2 regions of the Kitasatospora sp. NPDC001540 genome follow, and region 2 is predicted to be linked to the other one. Evidence: riboswitches for the same ligand, from Rfam matches in the RefSeq annotation. Region 2 holds a riboswitch; the other holds the start of a gene.
What was found. A riboswitch is a leader RNA that binds a small molecule or an ion and turns the genes downstream of it on or off. The one in region 2 is predicted to bind cobalamin.
Positions count from the first base shown of each region.

Region 1: another riboswitch for cobalamin. It lies ahead of ACFY00_RS07870 (ribonucleoside-diphosphate reductase subunit alpha); the one in region 2 lies ahead of ACFY00_RS19685 (HoxN/HupN/NixA family nickel/cobalt transporter).

Region 1 is NZ_JBIAVO010000004.1:227,087-234,424, forward strand. Features, by position in the region: gene ACFY00_RS07845 (DUF3311 domain-containing protein) at 1-5, shown strand, start outside; gene mctP (monocarboxylate uptake permease MctP) at 26-1,621, shown strand; gene ACFY00_RS07855 (histidine phosphatase family protein) at 1,786-2,544, shown strand; gene ACFY00_RS07860 (helix-turn-helix domain-containing protein) at 2,572-3,546, opposite strand; gene ACFY00_RS07865 (GNAT family N-acetyltransferase) at 3,822-4,316, shown strand; cobalamin riboswitch at 4,452-4,590, shown strand; gene ACFY00_RS07870 (ribonucleoside-diphosphate reductase subunit alpha) at 4,766-7,180, shown strand; gene ACFY00_RS07875 (ribonucleotide-diphosphate reductase subunit beta) at 7,180-7,338, shown strand, end outside.
Region 2 is NZ_JBIAVO010000015.1:142,079-149,416, reverse strand. Features, by position in the region: gene rpmG (50S ribosomal protein L33) at 27-191, shown strand; gene ACFY00_RS19700 (type B 50S ribosomal protein L31) at 248-490, shown strand; gene ACFY00_RS19695 (XRE family transcriptional regulator) at 537-1,112, opposite strand; gene ACFY00_RS19690 (EamA family transporter) at 1,232-2,077, shown strand; gene ACFY00_RS19685 (HoxN/HupN/NixA family nickel/cobalt transporter) at 2,085-3,206, opposite strand; cobalamin riboswitch at 3,236-3,447, opposite strand; gene ACFY00_RS19680 (DUF6445 family protein) at 3,549-4,241, opposite strand; gene ACFY00_RS19675 (Fpg/Nei family DNA glycosylase) at 4,326-5,132, opposite strand; gene ACFY00_RS19670 (helix-turn-helix domain-containing protein) at 5,216-5,782, opposite strand; gene ACFY00_RS19665 (SDR family oxidoreductase) at 5,874-6,776, shown strand; gene ACFY00_RS19660 (AAA family ATPase) at 6,995-7,338, opposite strand, start outside.

The DNA of each region.
Region 1 (7,338 bases), on a different contig from region 2:
CGTGAGGCACGTCGACGGGACCGCGATGGCGGTCTTCCTGCTGTTCTTCGCGCTGGTGACGGTGATGGGCTTCCTGGCCTCGCGCTGGCGCCGCGCCGAGGACGCCGCGCACCTGCACGAGTGGGGCCTGGGCGGCCGGAGCTTCGGCACCTGGGTGACCTGGTTCCTGCTGGGCGGCGACCTGTACACCGCGTACACCTTCGTCGCGGTGCCCGCGGCGGTGTACGCGGTGGGGGCGGCGGGGTTCTTCGCGGTGCCGTACACGGTGATCGCGTACCCGCTGGTGTTCCTGTTCCTGCCCCGGCTGTGGTCGGTCTCCCGGGTGCACGGCTACGTGACCCCGGCGGACTTCGTGCGCGGGCGGTACGGCTCGCGGGTGCTGTCGGTGGCGGTGGCGCTGACCGGGATCCTGGCCACCATGCCGTACATCGCGCTGCAACTGGTCGGCATCCAGGCGGTGCTGGACACCCTGGGGGTGGGCGGCAGCGGCAACTGGTTCCTCCAGGACCTCCCGCTGTTCGTCGCCTTCGGCGTGCTGGCCGCGTACACCTACTCGGCGGGGCTGCGGGCCCCGGCGCTGATCGCGTTCGTCAAGGACGCGCTGGTGTACGTGGTGATCCTGGTGGCGGTGGTGTACATCCCGCTGCGGCTGGGCGGCTACGGGAGCGTGTTCGCGGCGGCGGCGCGGAAGTTCGCGGTGCCGGGGCCGAACGGCGGGCCGAGCGGCTCGCTGCTGCTGGGCGTCCCGGGGCAGTGGACGTACGCGACGCTGGCGTTCGGTTCGGCGCTGGCGCTGTTCATGTACCCGCACACGGTGACGGGCGTGCTGGCGTCCGGGTCGCGCGGCACGGTGCGCCGGAACATGGCGATCCTGCCCGCGTACTCGCTGGTGCTGGGCCTGCTGGCGCTGCTGGGGTTCCTGGCGATCGCGGCGGGGGTGGGCGCGGGGGTGCCGGGCTTCAACAGCCAGTTGGCGGTGCCGCAGCTGTTCGCGCAGATGTTCCCGTCCTGGTTCACGGGGGTGGCGTTCGCGGCGATCGGGATCGGGGCGCTCGTCCCGGCGGCGATCATGTCGATCGCGGCGGCGAACCTGTTCACCCGCAACGTGTACCGGGAGTTCCTGCGGCCGGACGCGACCCCGGCCGAGGAGACCCGGGTGGCGAAGCTCGCCTCGCTGCTGGTGAAGGTCGGCGCGCTGGCGTTCGTGCTGACGATGGACAAGCAGGCCGCGATCAACTTCCAGCTGCTGGGCGGCCTGTGGATCCTGCAGACCGCGGTCGCCCTGGTCGCGGGCCTGTTCACCCGCTGGTTCCACCGCTGGGCGCTGCTGGCGGGCTGGGCGGTCGGCATGGTCTACGGGACGTGGACGGCGTGGGGCATCGCCTCCCCCGCGACCCGGCACTTCGGCGGGAACAGCGCGGACGTGCCCGGCCTGGGCGAGAAGGGCTACATCGGCCTGACCGCGTTCGCGCTGAACCTGCTCGTCGCCGTGGTCCTGACGCCGCTCCTGCGGGCCCTGAGGGCCCCCGAGGGCGCCGACGGGACCGACCGGGCCGACTACCGCGCGGAGGCGGGCGACGAGGCCGTGGAGCGCGCTCCGCAGCCCGCGGCGGCGCACTGACGCACCGGGGGCGCGCACGATCGCGCCGTGCGCCCTGTGGTCGCGCCGTCGCCCCGATCGACACTGGGAGGACGGCGCGGCCGTCCGTTTATGACGGGCCGTTCGCCGGAGAGACCGGGAGAGACGACACCCACCGCACGCACCGACCACGGGGAGCCACCGCCATGACCGACCTCACCACGGTACGCAACGGGCACCGCCCCGAGGCCGAGCAGCCGGAGAGAGCCCGGCGGCTGCCCTCCGTGCTGATCGCCACCCGGCACGGCGAGTCGACCGCCAACGTGGAGTTCCGGCACGCGGACGCCAGCGGCGCCCTGTCCGTCCCGATCACCTGCCGGGACGCCGACATCCCGCTCTCCCTGCACGGCCAGGACCAGGCCCGCGACCTGGGCCGCTGGTGGGCCGAGCGGCCGCCCGCCGACCGGCCGCGCTCGGTCTGGTGCTCCCCGTACCTGCGCACCGCGGAGACCGCCCGGATCGCGCTGGCCCAGGCGTCCGGGCTGGGCGCCGTGCCGGTGGGGCTGACCGTCCGCTACGACGAGCGGCTGCGGGACCGCGAGCTGGGCGTGCTGGAGATGCTCACCAAGGCCGCGATCGAGCGCGACCACCCGGCGGAGGCCGAGCGGCGGCGGCGGATGGGCGAGCTGTACTACCGGCCGCCGGGCGGCGAGTCCTGGCTGGACGTGGCCCTGCGGGTCCGCGACCTGCTGCGCGACCTGGGCGAGGAGGAGGCCGGGCGGCCGGTGCTGGTGGTCGCGCACGACTGCACGGTGCTGATGCTGCGGCACGTGCTGGACCGCCTCGACGAGCGGGAGCTGCTGGCGCTGGACCCGGTCGCGAACTGCTCCACCAGCCTCTGGCGGGCCCGCGGGGGGCGGCTGCGCCCGGCCGGCTGGAACCAGACCGGCCACCTGTCGGCCTGAGCGCCCGCGCGGCCGCCGCCGCGGCGGTCAGGCGTCCAGGTACCCGTCGACGGTCCGCGGTCCGCCGAACGCCCGCCGGTAGGCCTGCGGGGTGGTGCCGAGCCGGCGGTTGAAGTGGTGCCGCAGCGCGGCGGCGTTGCCGAAGCCGCAGCGGGCGGCGACCGCGTCCACGCTCTGCGCGGTGGACTCCAGCAGGCGCTGGGCCAGCAGCACCCGCTGCCCGGTGAGCCAGCGGTGCGGGGTGGTGCCGGTCTCCTGCCGGAAGCGGCGGGCGAAGGTGCGCGGCGACATGTGGGCGAGCCGGGCGAGCTGCTCGACGCCGGTGTCCCGGTCGAGGTGGCGGCGCATCCACTCCAGCACCCCGGCCAGCGACTCGCCGTCGGCCTCGGGCAGCGGGCGGTTGATGAACTGGGCCTGTCCGCCGTCGCGGTGCGGGGCGACCACCATCCGGCGGGCGATCTCCCGGGCGACCTCGGCGCCCTGCACCTTGCGGACCAGGTGCAGGCAGGCGTCGATGCCCGCGGCGGTGCCCGCCGAGGTGATGACGGGGTGGTCGTCGACGTACAGCACGTCGGGTTCGACGGTGGTCAGCGGGAAGCGCTCGGCCATCAGCCCGGCGTAGCGCCAGTGGGTGGTGCAGCGGCGGCCGTCGAGCAGTCCGGCCGCGCCGAGCAGGAAGCTGCCGGAGCAGATCGACAGCAGGTGGGCGCCGCGGTCGTGGGCGGCCCGCAGCGCTTCGCAGAGCTCCTCGGGGTAGTGCGCGCGGATGCCGGAGGCGGTGGCGATCACCAGGTCGGCCTCGGCGATCCGCTCGGGGCCGTGCGGGACGTCGACGGTGAAGCCCGCGTGGGTGCGCATCGGTCCGGGGCGGTCGCCGACCAGGGCGAAGTCGTAGACGGGCAGGCCGGACTCGCTCCGGTCCAGCCCGAACACCTCGCAGGCCACGCCCAGTTCGAAGGGGTGGATCTCTTCCAGCACCACGACGGCGACGTTGTTCAGCATGCGCATGGTGCCAGGATGGCAGTGGCAGGATTTCGTGGCAATGGTGCGTTCCTGCCACTCGTTCCGGCCGCCGGGCCGCAGCACAGTGGAGGCATGACCACCGCGCTCGCCCTGCTGGGCCTCATCGGCAGTTTCGGACTCCTCGGCGTCCTGGTCGGCCGCGACCTGGACCGCAACGGCCGCCACGGCCGCGACAACGCGCACCGCCCCACCGGCTACCCGTTCGACCCGGACCTGGCGGACCCGCGCCGCCGCCCGTCCGGCACACTGTCCGGATGCACCCCCCGATCGTCCGCCGCGCCCTCGACCGCGACCTCGCCGGAGCCGGGGAGGTCAGCGTCGAGGCCTTCGTCGGCGACGGCCACACCCGCCCCGACTCGCCGTACGTCGACCTCCTCCGCGACGCCGCCCACCGCAACCGGGAGGCCGAACTCCTGGTCGCCGTCGACGGCGCCGGAACGGTGCTCGGCTGCGTGACCTTCGCCCCGGGCGGCACCGCGTGGGCGGACGTCGCCCGGCCCGACGAGGGCGAGATCCGGATGCTCGCGGTCGGCGCGGCGGCCCGCGGCCGCGGCGTGGGCCGGGCACTGGTGACGGCGGCGGTCGGCCGCAGCCGGGAGCTGGGGCTGGCCGGGATGGCGTTCTCCACCCGCCCGACGATGACCGCCGCGCACCGGATCTACGACGCCCTGGGCTTCGTCCGCGCCCCCGAGCGGGACTGGTCGGCGGCCCCCGGCACGGACCTGCTGGTCTACACGACCCGGTTCTGAAGCCCGGGCGCCCGGCGGGTGCGTCCCGGCCGGCCCGGTGCCGACGGTCCCTCAGGAGCCGTGCGGCCCGTTTTCGTTGTCTACGCGCGGCACCGCCGACGCGACACGCGCTACTACATCTGGTGCTTCCAGCTCCAGTCGCCACTACATGTATGCTCACTCTCGCTGTCGACGCAGGGGAACCCGGTGAGAATCCGGGGCTGCCCCGCAACGGTGAGCGGGCTGCAGCGACGCCCGCGCAGTCCGAGGACCTGCCGACGGTGTGCGACACGGCATCCCCGCAGACGCCATGCAGCACAGCTTTGCCGTCCGGTCTCGCGGGCGGACCGGGGGTGGGTCTTTCGCGCGCCGGAACGCGTCGTCGTTCCTCCGTGCCGCCTCCCCCTGGCCGCGTGCGCTGCCGGACACCCGAGAGCCACGTCCGCCGCCGCCACAGGAGAGAGTGCGCCTTGACCGTCGCCGCCTCAGTCACCCTGCCGTCCCAGGGATCCGCCGACGCCTTCACCGACCCCGGTGCGGCGTTGCTCCGGCTGCTCACCGACCGCAGCACCGACCTCCCCCAGGTGGACCCCGGCCACGTCGCCGCCGCCGCGCTGCGCGGCCGCCACGCCGGTTCGGACTTCGCCGAACTGCGCGGGCTGGCCGTGGAGGCCGCCGCGTCGATGATCGCCGAGGACCCGCAGTACTCGAAGCTGGCCGCCCGCCTGCTGGCGCTGGAGATCCGCGACGAGGCCGCCACCCAGCACGTCACCTCGTTCTCCTCCTCGGTGGCCGTCGGCCACGCCGAGGGCCTGATCGGCGACGCCACCGCCGCGTTCGTGGCCGAGCACGCCGCGCTGTTCGACTCGCTGGTGGACGAGGCGGGCGACGACCGCTTCGAGTACTTCGGCCTGCGCACCGTGCAGTCCCGCTACCTGCTGCGCCACCCGATCACCCGCAAGGTCGTGGAGACCCCGCAGCACTTCCTGCTCCGGGTGGCGGCGGGCCTGGCGGTCGGCACCACCGAGGAGTCGGTGCGCGAGGTCGCCGAGCTGTACACCCTGATGAGCCGCCTGGAGTACCTGACCAGCTCGCCGACGCTGTTCAACTCCGGCACCCGGCACCCGCAGATGTCCTCCTGCTACCTGCTGGACTCGCCGCTGGACAACCTGGACTCGATCTACAACCGGTACGCCCAGATCGCCCGGCTCTCCAAGCACGCCGGCGGCATCGGCCTGTCGTACTCGCGGATCCGCTCGCGCGGTTCGCTGATCCGCGGCACCAACGGCAAGTCGAACGGCATCGTGCCGTTCCTGCGCACCCTGGACTCCTCCGTGGCGGCGGTCAACCAGGGCGGCCGGCGCAAGGGCGCGGCCTGCGTGTACCTGGAGACCTGGCACGCCGACATCGAGGAGTTCCTGGAGCTCCGCGACAACACCGGCGAGGAGGCCCGGCGCACCCACAACCTGAACCTGGCGCACTGGATCCCGGACGAGTTCATGCGCCGGGTGAACGCCAACGCCGACTGGTCGCTGTTCTCCCCGGCGGACGTGCCGGAGCTGGTCGACCTGTGGGGCGCCGAGTTCGACGAGGCGTACGTGAAGGCCGAGCTGGCGGGCAAGGCCGTGCGCACCATCCCCGCGCAGACCCTGTACGCCCGGATGATGCGCACCCTGGCGCAGACCGGCAACGGCTGGATGACCTTCAAGGACGCCTCCAACCGGGCCGCCAACCAGACCGCGCTGCCGGGCCGCACGGTGCACTCCTCCAACCTGTGCACCGAGATCCTGGAGGTCACCGACGACTCCGAGACCGCGGTCTGCAACCTGGGCTCGGTCAACCTGGGCGCGCACGTCGCCCCCGGCGCCACCGCCGCCGACCTGCTGAACGCGATGGACTGGGACCGCCTGGACGCCACCGTCCGCACCGCGGTGACCTTCCTCGACCGCGTGATCGACATCAACTTCTACCCGACCACCGAGGCCGGGACGTCCAACTCCCGCTGGCGCCCGGTCGGCCTGGGCGTGATGGGCCTGCAGGACGTCTTCTTCCAGCTGCGGATCGACTTCGACTCCGCCGAGGCGAAGACCCTCTCCACCCTGATCGCCGAGCGCATCATGCTCACCGCGTACGAGCGCTCCGCGGACCTCGCCGAGCAGTTCGGCCGCCACGAGGCGTACGGCGAGACCCGCGCCGCCCGCGGCCAGCTGCACGTCGACCACTTCGGCTCGGCGAACCCGCAGTGGACCGAGCGCTGGGACGCGCTGCGCGCCCGGATCGCCGAGGTCGGCCTGCGCAACTCGCTGCTGCTGGCGATCGCCCCGACCGCGACCATCGCGTCCATCGCGGGCGTCTACGAGTGCATCGAGCCGCAGGTCTCCAACCTGTTCAAGCGCGAGACCCTCTCCGGCGAGTTCCTCCAGGTCAACCCGTACCTGGTGCGCGAGCTCAAGGAGCTGGGCGTCTGGGACCAGACCACCCGGGACGCGCTGCGCGACGCCAACGGCTCGGTGCAGGACTTCAAGTGGCTGCCCGAGGACGTCCGTTCGCTGTACCGCACCGCGTGGGAGCTGCCGCAGCGCGCGCTGATCGACCTGGCCGCCGCCCGGCAGCCGTACATCGACCAGAGCCAGTCGCTGAACCTGTTCATGGCGGCGCCGACCATCGGCAAGCTCTCCTCGATGTACGCGTACGCCTGGAAGGTCGGTCTGAAGACCACCTACTACCTGCGCTCCCGCCCGGCGACCCGGATCGCCCAGGCCGCGTCCGGAGCCGCCCGCACCGCCGCCCCCGTCCCGGTGCAGACCCCCTCCCTCTCCCAGGCCGAGCAGGACGCCATCGCCTGCTCGCTGGAGAACCCCGAGTCCTGCGAGGCCTGCCAGTAATGAGCACCGAAGACCAGAAGAAGATGCTGCTCGACCCGGGCTTCGAGCTGACGCTGCGTCCGATGCGCTACCCGTCGTTCTACGACCGGTACCGGGACGCGATCAAGAACACCTGGACCGTGGAGGAGGTGGACCTGCACTCCGACGTCGCCGACCTC
Region 2 (7,338 bases):
GTTGCCGGGAGAGGGAGGCCGAGACGATGGCGCGCAGCGAACTGCGACCGGTGATCACGCTCCGGTCCACGGCGGGCACCGGCTTCACGTACGTGACCAGGAAGAACCGCCGCAACGACCCCGACCGGATGGCCCTGCGGAAGTTCGACCCGGTGGCCGGGCGGCACGTGGAGTTCCGCGAGGCCCGCTGACCATGCGGGCGGCGCACCCGTCCGATCGCACACGCACCCAGCGAGGAGGAGCAGTCATGCAGCAGGGAATCCACCCCGAGTACCGTCCGGTGGTGTTCCGGGACAAGGCCGGGGGCCTGTCGTTCCTGACCAGGTCCACCGCCTCCGGCGACCGCACGGTCGAGTGGGCGGACGGGCGGACGTACCCGGTGGTCGACGTCGAGACGTCCTCGGCGAGCCACCCGTTCTACACCGGCCGGGCCCGCCTGCTGGACACCGAGGGCCGGGTCGAGCTGTACCGGCGCCGGTACGGCGGCTGACGGCACGCACCGCAGGGCCCCGGGGCTTCCTCCCCGGGGCCCTTCGTCATGCGCCGGGCGGGGGGACGGAGACCACCATGGTGACCCGGCAGGGCACCTCGCCGTCGTTGCGGTAGCCGTGGGCGGCGCCGGCCTCGTAGGAGGCGGTGGACCCGGCGGGGACGCGGTGCTCGCGGCCGTCCAGGACGAGGGTGAGGACGCCCTCGTCGACCCGGGCGATCTCGACGCTGCCGGGCGGGTGCGGGTCGGAGGTGTGCGCCTCACCGGGGTGCAGGTGCCAGGACCACAGCTCCAGCGGGCCGGGGGCCTCGGTGCCGCCGAGCAGGGTGCCGCTGCCGCCCCCGGGGCCGCTCCACAGCCGGACGGCGTCCTCGGCGGGGACGATCCTGACCTCCGAGGCGGCGTCGTAGTCGAGCAGCCGGGCGATCGAGACGCCGAGCGCGTCGGCGAGCCGGACCACGGTGCCGATGCTGGGGTTGGTGCGGGCCTGTTCGATCTGGACGACCATGCCGCGGCTGACCCCGGAGCGGGCGGCCAGCGCGTCCAGGGTGTGGCCGCGGTCGAGGCGCAGGCGCTTGAGGTTGCGGGCGAGGGCCTGGGTGACGAGGTCGGCGTCCGGCACGGGCAGTCCAATATTCTGGTTGGGTCGGTGCACTGAGTTGAACTATGCTGCGGCGGCATCGCCAGATCCACCGACTGTACTGCGGAGTCCACCATGCTGTCCGCCCACCTCCCCGCCTCATGAGCGCCGCCCTCGCCCTGCTCGCCAGCCTGCTGTGGGGCGTCGCCGACTACGGGGGCGGGGCGATCACCCGGCGGGTGCCCGCGCTGACGGTGGTGGTGCTCTCCCAGACGGCCGCCGCCGCTGTGCTCGCGGTCGCGGTGACCGCCACCGGCGGCTGGCCCGGCGCCTCCCCGGCCCTCTGGTACGCGGTGGCGGCGGGCGTGATCGGGCCGTTCGCGCTGCTGGCCTTCTACCGGGCGCTGGCGCTGGGCCCGATGGGCGTGGTGTCGCCGCTGGCCACCGTCGGCGTGCTGGTGCCGATCGGGGTCGGCCTGTTCCTCGGCGAACGGCCGGGCGCCGTCCAGGGGTTGGGCATCGCGGTGGCCGTCGCCGGGGTCGCCCTGGCCGGCGGTCCGCAGCGCGGCGGGACGGCGGTGAGCCGGCAGGTGCTGCTGCTCACCCTCGGCGCGGCCTTCGCCTTCGGCGCGGTGCTGGCCCTGGTCGCGCACGCCAGCGCGGGCGGCGCCCTGCTGCTGACGCTGTGCGTGCAGCGGCTGACCAACGCGGCGATCGGCGCCGGAATGCTGGCCTTCGCGGCCCGCCGGCAGCCCCTCGGACTGTCGGCGGGCGCGCGGTCGCTGCCCGCGCTGACCGCCGTCGGGGTCGCCGACGTGGCCGCGAACGGCCTGTACGCGGCCGCCTCGCACCTGGGTTCGGTGGCGGTGGCGGCCGTGCTGGCCTCGCTCTACCCGGTGGTCACCGCGCTGATGGCGCGCGGCCTGCTGAAGGAGCGGCTGCTGCGGGTGCAGGTGCTGGGCGCGGGCCTCGCGGTGGCCGGGACGCTGATCCTGGCCGCCGGTTGACGCCCGGTCAGGACACCTCCGCCCCCGCTCCCGCGAACGCCCGGGAGCGCTTGGCGATCCGCCAGTAGCCGATCGCGGCGGCCCAGACCACCACGAACAGGCCGACGATCACGAAGCCGACGTTGTCCAGGCTGAGGCCCGCGATCCAGCCGGTGACGGGGTCGGCCAGGTCGAACTTGTCGTGCAGCACGGCGACCAGCTCGATGGTGCCGATCACGAAGGCCACCGCGATCGACAGCCCGGTGATGGTCAGGTTGTAGTACACCTTGCGGACCGGGTTGGCGAACGCCCACTGGTAGGCGAAGTTCATGAACGTGCCGTCCAGGGTGTCGAACAGGCTCATCCCGGCGGCGAACAGCAGCGGCAGGCAGACCACCGCGTACCAGGGCAGCCCGGAGGCCGCGCCGGAGCCCGCCATCACCATCAGGGTCACCTCGGTGGCGGTGTCGAAGCCCAGGCCGAGCACCATCCCGACCGGGAACATCTGGCCGGGCCGGCTGATCGAGCGGGTGGCCCGGCCCAGCAGCCGGGCCAGGAAGCCGCGGGCGTTCAGGTGCTTCTCCAGCTCGGCCTCGTCGTACTGCCCGGCCCGCATCGCCCGGAACACCCGCCAGATGCCCAGCAGGGCCACCAGGTTGAGCGCCGCGATCAGGTAGAGGAAGGCGCCGGACGCGGTGGTGCCGATGGTGCCGAGCACCCGGTGGGTGGTGGAGTCCTCGTCCATCAGGGTGCCCGCCAGCGCCGCGCCGCCGGCCACCAGGGCGGCCATGATCACCACCATCGAGGAGTGGCCGAGGGCGAACCAGAAGCCCACCGAGACCGGGCGGCGGCCGTCCGCCATCAGCTTGCGGGTGGTGTTGTCGATCACCGCGATGTGGTCGGCGTCGAAGGCGTGCCGCATGCCCAGGGTGTACGCGGTGACGCCCAGGCCGACGCCGAACACCTGGGTGCCGACCTTGTACTCGTGCGGCGCCACCAGGAACAGCAGCGTCCCGAAGGCGGCCAGGTGCATGGCCAGGATCACCGCCATCAGGCCGGCCGTGCGCAGGGTGTCCTCGCGCCGCCAGCGGAAGACGGGCAGGGGGGAGCCGGGTTCGTTCCCGGGCAGGGTGATTTCATGCGCGGTCATCCGCGTTCACGCTCCAGCACCTCGTGGATCACTTCGTGAGATGCCGTGGCCGGTCTCCTGGCTGACGGGGTGTTGCGCGCCGGCTCCCGGCCTTCCCGGCCGCGAGCGGCCAGTGGCACGGGGTGGGAGCCGACGACTCCCCGATCACAGTGGCGAGGGCCGCTCCGGACTCCTGCGCCCCTCACTCCCGTGACGGACGCAGTGCACCGGCTTCCCGAGCACCACGGCCCGCCCACCGTAGGCCCGCCGCGGGCGTGGCGGCAAGAGCGCACCCCGGCCCGGGTGGCGGAGATCACGCCTGTTCAGGGCCGTGGTGACGGCGCGTCAGGCCGCCCGGGCGCGTCAGGCCATCCAGAAGAAGACGCAGGTCATCCGCTTCTCCTCCAGCGTCGCGCCGTGGTACTCGGTCGCGGTGTGGATCAGGTTGGCGGTGTAGAGCAGCAGCCGGTTGTAGCGGTGCGGGACGGCCAGGTCCTCGGTGAAGGAGTCCGGCGGGACGAAGCGGGTGCCCAGGGCGTCCACCAGGTTGTTGTGCGGGGCCACCACGCTGTTGCCGCCCAGCCGCCCGCCGGGCAGGCTCTGCCGATAGAAGCTGGTGCCGCAGCGCTTGGGGACGGCCGGGTTCAGGTACAGCACGGCCGCGTAGCGGCACAGCGCGCGCGAGTCGGTGTGCGGCCGCGGCTCGCACTCCCCCGCGCCGACCACCTGCACGCAGTTGTGGTTGAACGTGCCGCCCTCGGCCTCGTCCAGCGCCCAGATCCGCCCGGCCCCGGTCGCCGCCCGGACCAGCCCCTCCACGTGCGCCAGCTCGTCCGGCTCCAGCCCGGGCATCGCCCGCAGCCCCGGCCAGGGCTCCGGCCGGTGCGGGTATCCCTCCTCCCAGTCCGTGCGCGCCAGGTGCCGGGCCCGCACCGCGTCCGGGTCGGGGAGGACGTCGTCCAGCACCCAGTAGTCGCGTCCCCTGGTGGGCTTGCGGTACGGCAGGACCGGGAGCGCCGGGGTGGGGCGCGGGCCCCGGAAGGGTTGTACGGGCATGGCCCCGACAATAGGAGCGCCCTTCCGGGGCCTCGCCCAAGCGCTGGTCAACCTTGCGTCAAGGCTTGCCGTGGTGACGGAGCGTCAGGCCTGCTGGCAGCGCGGGCACCAGAAGAGGTTCCGGGCGGCCAACTCCTCGGTGCGGACCGGTGTTTCGCACACCAGGCAGGGCTGGTCGTGCCGCCGGTAGACGTACACCTCGCCGCCGTGGTCGTCCACCCGCGGCGGGCGGCCCATCGCCTCCGGGGTGTGCTCGGGGCGGACGGTGTCGATCCGGCCCGCGGCCACGCCGTCGTGCATCAGGGCGACCAGGTCGGCCCAGATCGCGTCCCACTCGGCGCGGGAGAGGTCGCGGCCGGGGCGGTGCGGGCTGATGCCCAGGCGGAACAGCACCTCGGCGCGGTAGACGTTGCCGACGCCCGCCAGCACCTTCTGGTCCATCAGCAGGGCGGCGACCGTGCTGCCGCTGCGGGAGATCCGCCGCCACGCCTCGTCGCCCGCCTCGCCCGCACGCAGCGGGTCCGGACCCAGGCGGCGGTGGACGGCGGCCTTCTCGGCGGGGGTGAGCAGCTCGCAGGCGGTCGGGCCGCGCAGGTCGGCGTAGCCGCGGTCGTTCACCATCCGCAGCCGGACCTGGCCGACCGGCTCAGGGGGCTCGCCCGCGCCGAAGTCGTACTTCCCGTACAGCCCCAGGTGCACGTGCAGCCAGTGCTCGCCGAAGCCCAGGAACAGGTGCTTGCCGTGCGCCTCCGCCTCGTCCAGCACCCGCCCGTCGATCAGCGCGGCCCCCTCCGCGAAGCGCCCCTGCGGGCTGGACACCCGCACCGGGCGGCCGCCGAACAGCGCGGCGTTCTCCCTGGCCAGGCGGTGGATCACATGCCCCTCGGGCACCGGCGTCAACTCCTCGGTCGGCGTGTCGTGAGAACCCCATTCTCCCAGGCCGCTCGGACACCCGGGACGGCCGGCCCGGGGGCTCAGAGCGCGGCCGCGGCCTCGCACAGGGCGGCCAGCTCGGCCAGCGCCAGGGCGGTGAAGTCCTGGCCGGGGCGGGCGGTCCAGCGGGCGAGGGCGGCGCGCAGGGCGAGCAGGCCCAGCACGGCGGCGAGACGGGCGGCGGGGTCGGGGGTGCCGCGTTCGCGCAGCGCGTCGGCGAAGGCGGTGGCCAGCGCCTCGTGCTTGAGCAGTTCGCGCTCGGTCAGCTCCGGGTTGGCGGCGACCACCTGCTGGCGCTCCCGGACGGTCCCGTGGCGCTCGGGGGTGAAGGCCTGCGCGCCGACGGCGGCCAGCGCGGCCTCGACGGCCTGCCGCGGGCCCGCCCCGGGCGGGGCGGCGGCGACCGCCCCGGTGAGCAGGCGGGTCAGCGCGTCGCCGCCGGAGAGCACCTCGCGCTTGTCCGCGAAGTGCCGGAAGAAGGTGCTCTTGGCCAGGCCCGCGCGCTCGGCGATCTCGGCGACGGTGGTGCGGTCGTAGCCCTGCCGGACGAAGAGCTCCAGCGCGGCGCGCTCCAGCCGCCCGCGGGCGTTCGGGTCCCATCTGGCCATGATCCGGATTCTACGTGACGGGACATGGTCGCATCACCGGGCCCGGCAGGCTATGGTGATGGGACAAGGTCTCATCACTCGGAGGTCCACCGTGCACGTCCTCGTCACCGGAGCCACCGGCCACCTCGGCTCGGCGCTCGTCCCCGATCTGCTCGCCGCCGGTCACCGCGTCACCGGCCTCGCCCGCTCCGACGCCTCCGCCGCCGCGCTCACCGCCCTCGGCGCCGACGTCCGCCGCGGCGACCTCGACGACCTCGACGGCCTGCGGGCCGCCGCCGCGGCCGCCGACGGCGTCGTCCACCTCGCCTTCAAGCACGAGGCGATGCTCGGCGGCGACTACGCCGGGGCGATGGCCGACGACCTCAAGGCCGTCCGCGCCCTGGTCGAAGCGCTCGCGGGCACCGGGAAGCCCCTGGTCGGCACCGGCGGGACGGGCGGCGGCAGCGCCCCCGGCCGGCTCTCCCTGGAGAGCCGGGTCGCCCCCGGCGCCCCGCGCACCGAAGCCGAACAGGCCCTGGTCGACGCCGCCGCCGACGGCGTGCGCACCAGCGTCGTCCGCCTCCCCCCGGTCGTCCACAGCCCGCTCGACCGGCACGGCTTCGTCCCCCTGCTGATCCGCACCGCCCGCGCCACCGGCACCTCCGGCTACCTCGGCGACGGCACCAACCGCTGGCCCGCCGTCCACACCCTCGACGCCGCCCGCCTCTACCGCCTCGCCCTCGAACACGCCCCGGCCGGCACCCGCCTGCACGCCGTCGACGACGAGGGCGTCCCCTTCCGCGAGATCGCCGAACGCATCGGCATCCGCCTCGGCCTCCCCACCGCCCCCGTCGAGGACGCCCGGGCCGACGAGCACTTCGGCTTCCTCGCCCGCGTCGTCCCCCTCGACCTCCCCGCCTCCGCCGAAGCCACCCGCGCCCTCCTCGACTGGCACCCGACCCACCCGGGCCTGCTCGACGACCTCGACCAGGACCACTACTTCACCGAGGCCTGACCCCGACCACCAGGCAGCCCGAACACCCCACCGCCCCACCCCGCAACAGCCCCGCCGCCCCTCTCCGCGCAGCGGCCCCCACCCCCGCCAAGATCCCCCGCAACGGCCCCGCGCAGCGCGGCACCTCAGCGCGCGTGCAGCCGGCTCAGGATCGCGTGGTCGAGCGCCGCCGCCGTCCCTCTCCGCGAAGCGGAACCCCCTCACCGCGCAGCGGCACCTCAGCGCGCGTGCAGCCGGCTCAGGATCGCGTGGTCGAGCGCCGCCGCCGTCTCCGGCACGCTCAGGTTGGAGTTGTCGATGATCGGCAGCCCCGAGGTGCGCCAGCCCGCCATGCGGCCGTGGATGCGGGCGACCTCGTCGTCGGAGAGGCGGCGGTTGCCGGAGCGCTCGGCGTTGCGGGCGAGGACGCGGTCGAGGCCGGGGAGGAGGACGACGGGGATCATGCCGGGACCGATGTGGCGCTTCCAGCCGCCGAGGCCGATCGCGGGGCGGTCGGGGAAGACCGCGTCGTCGATGATGCAGGAGATGCCGTTGGCGAGGTAGTTGCGGCAGGCGAAGCCGC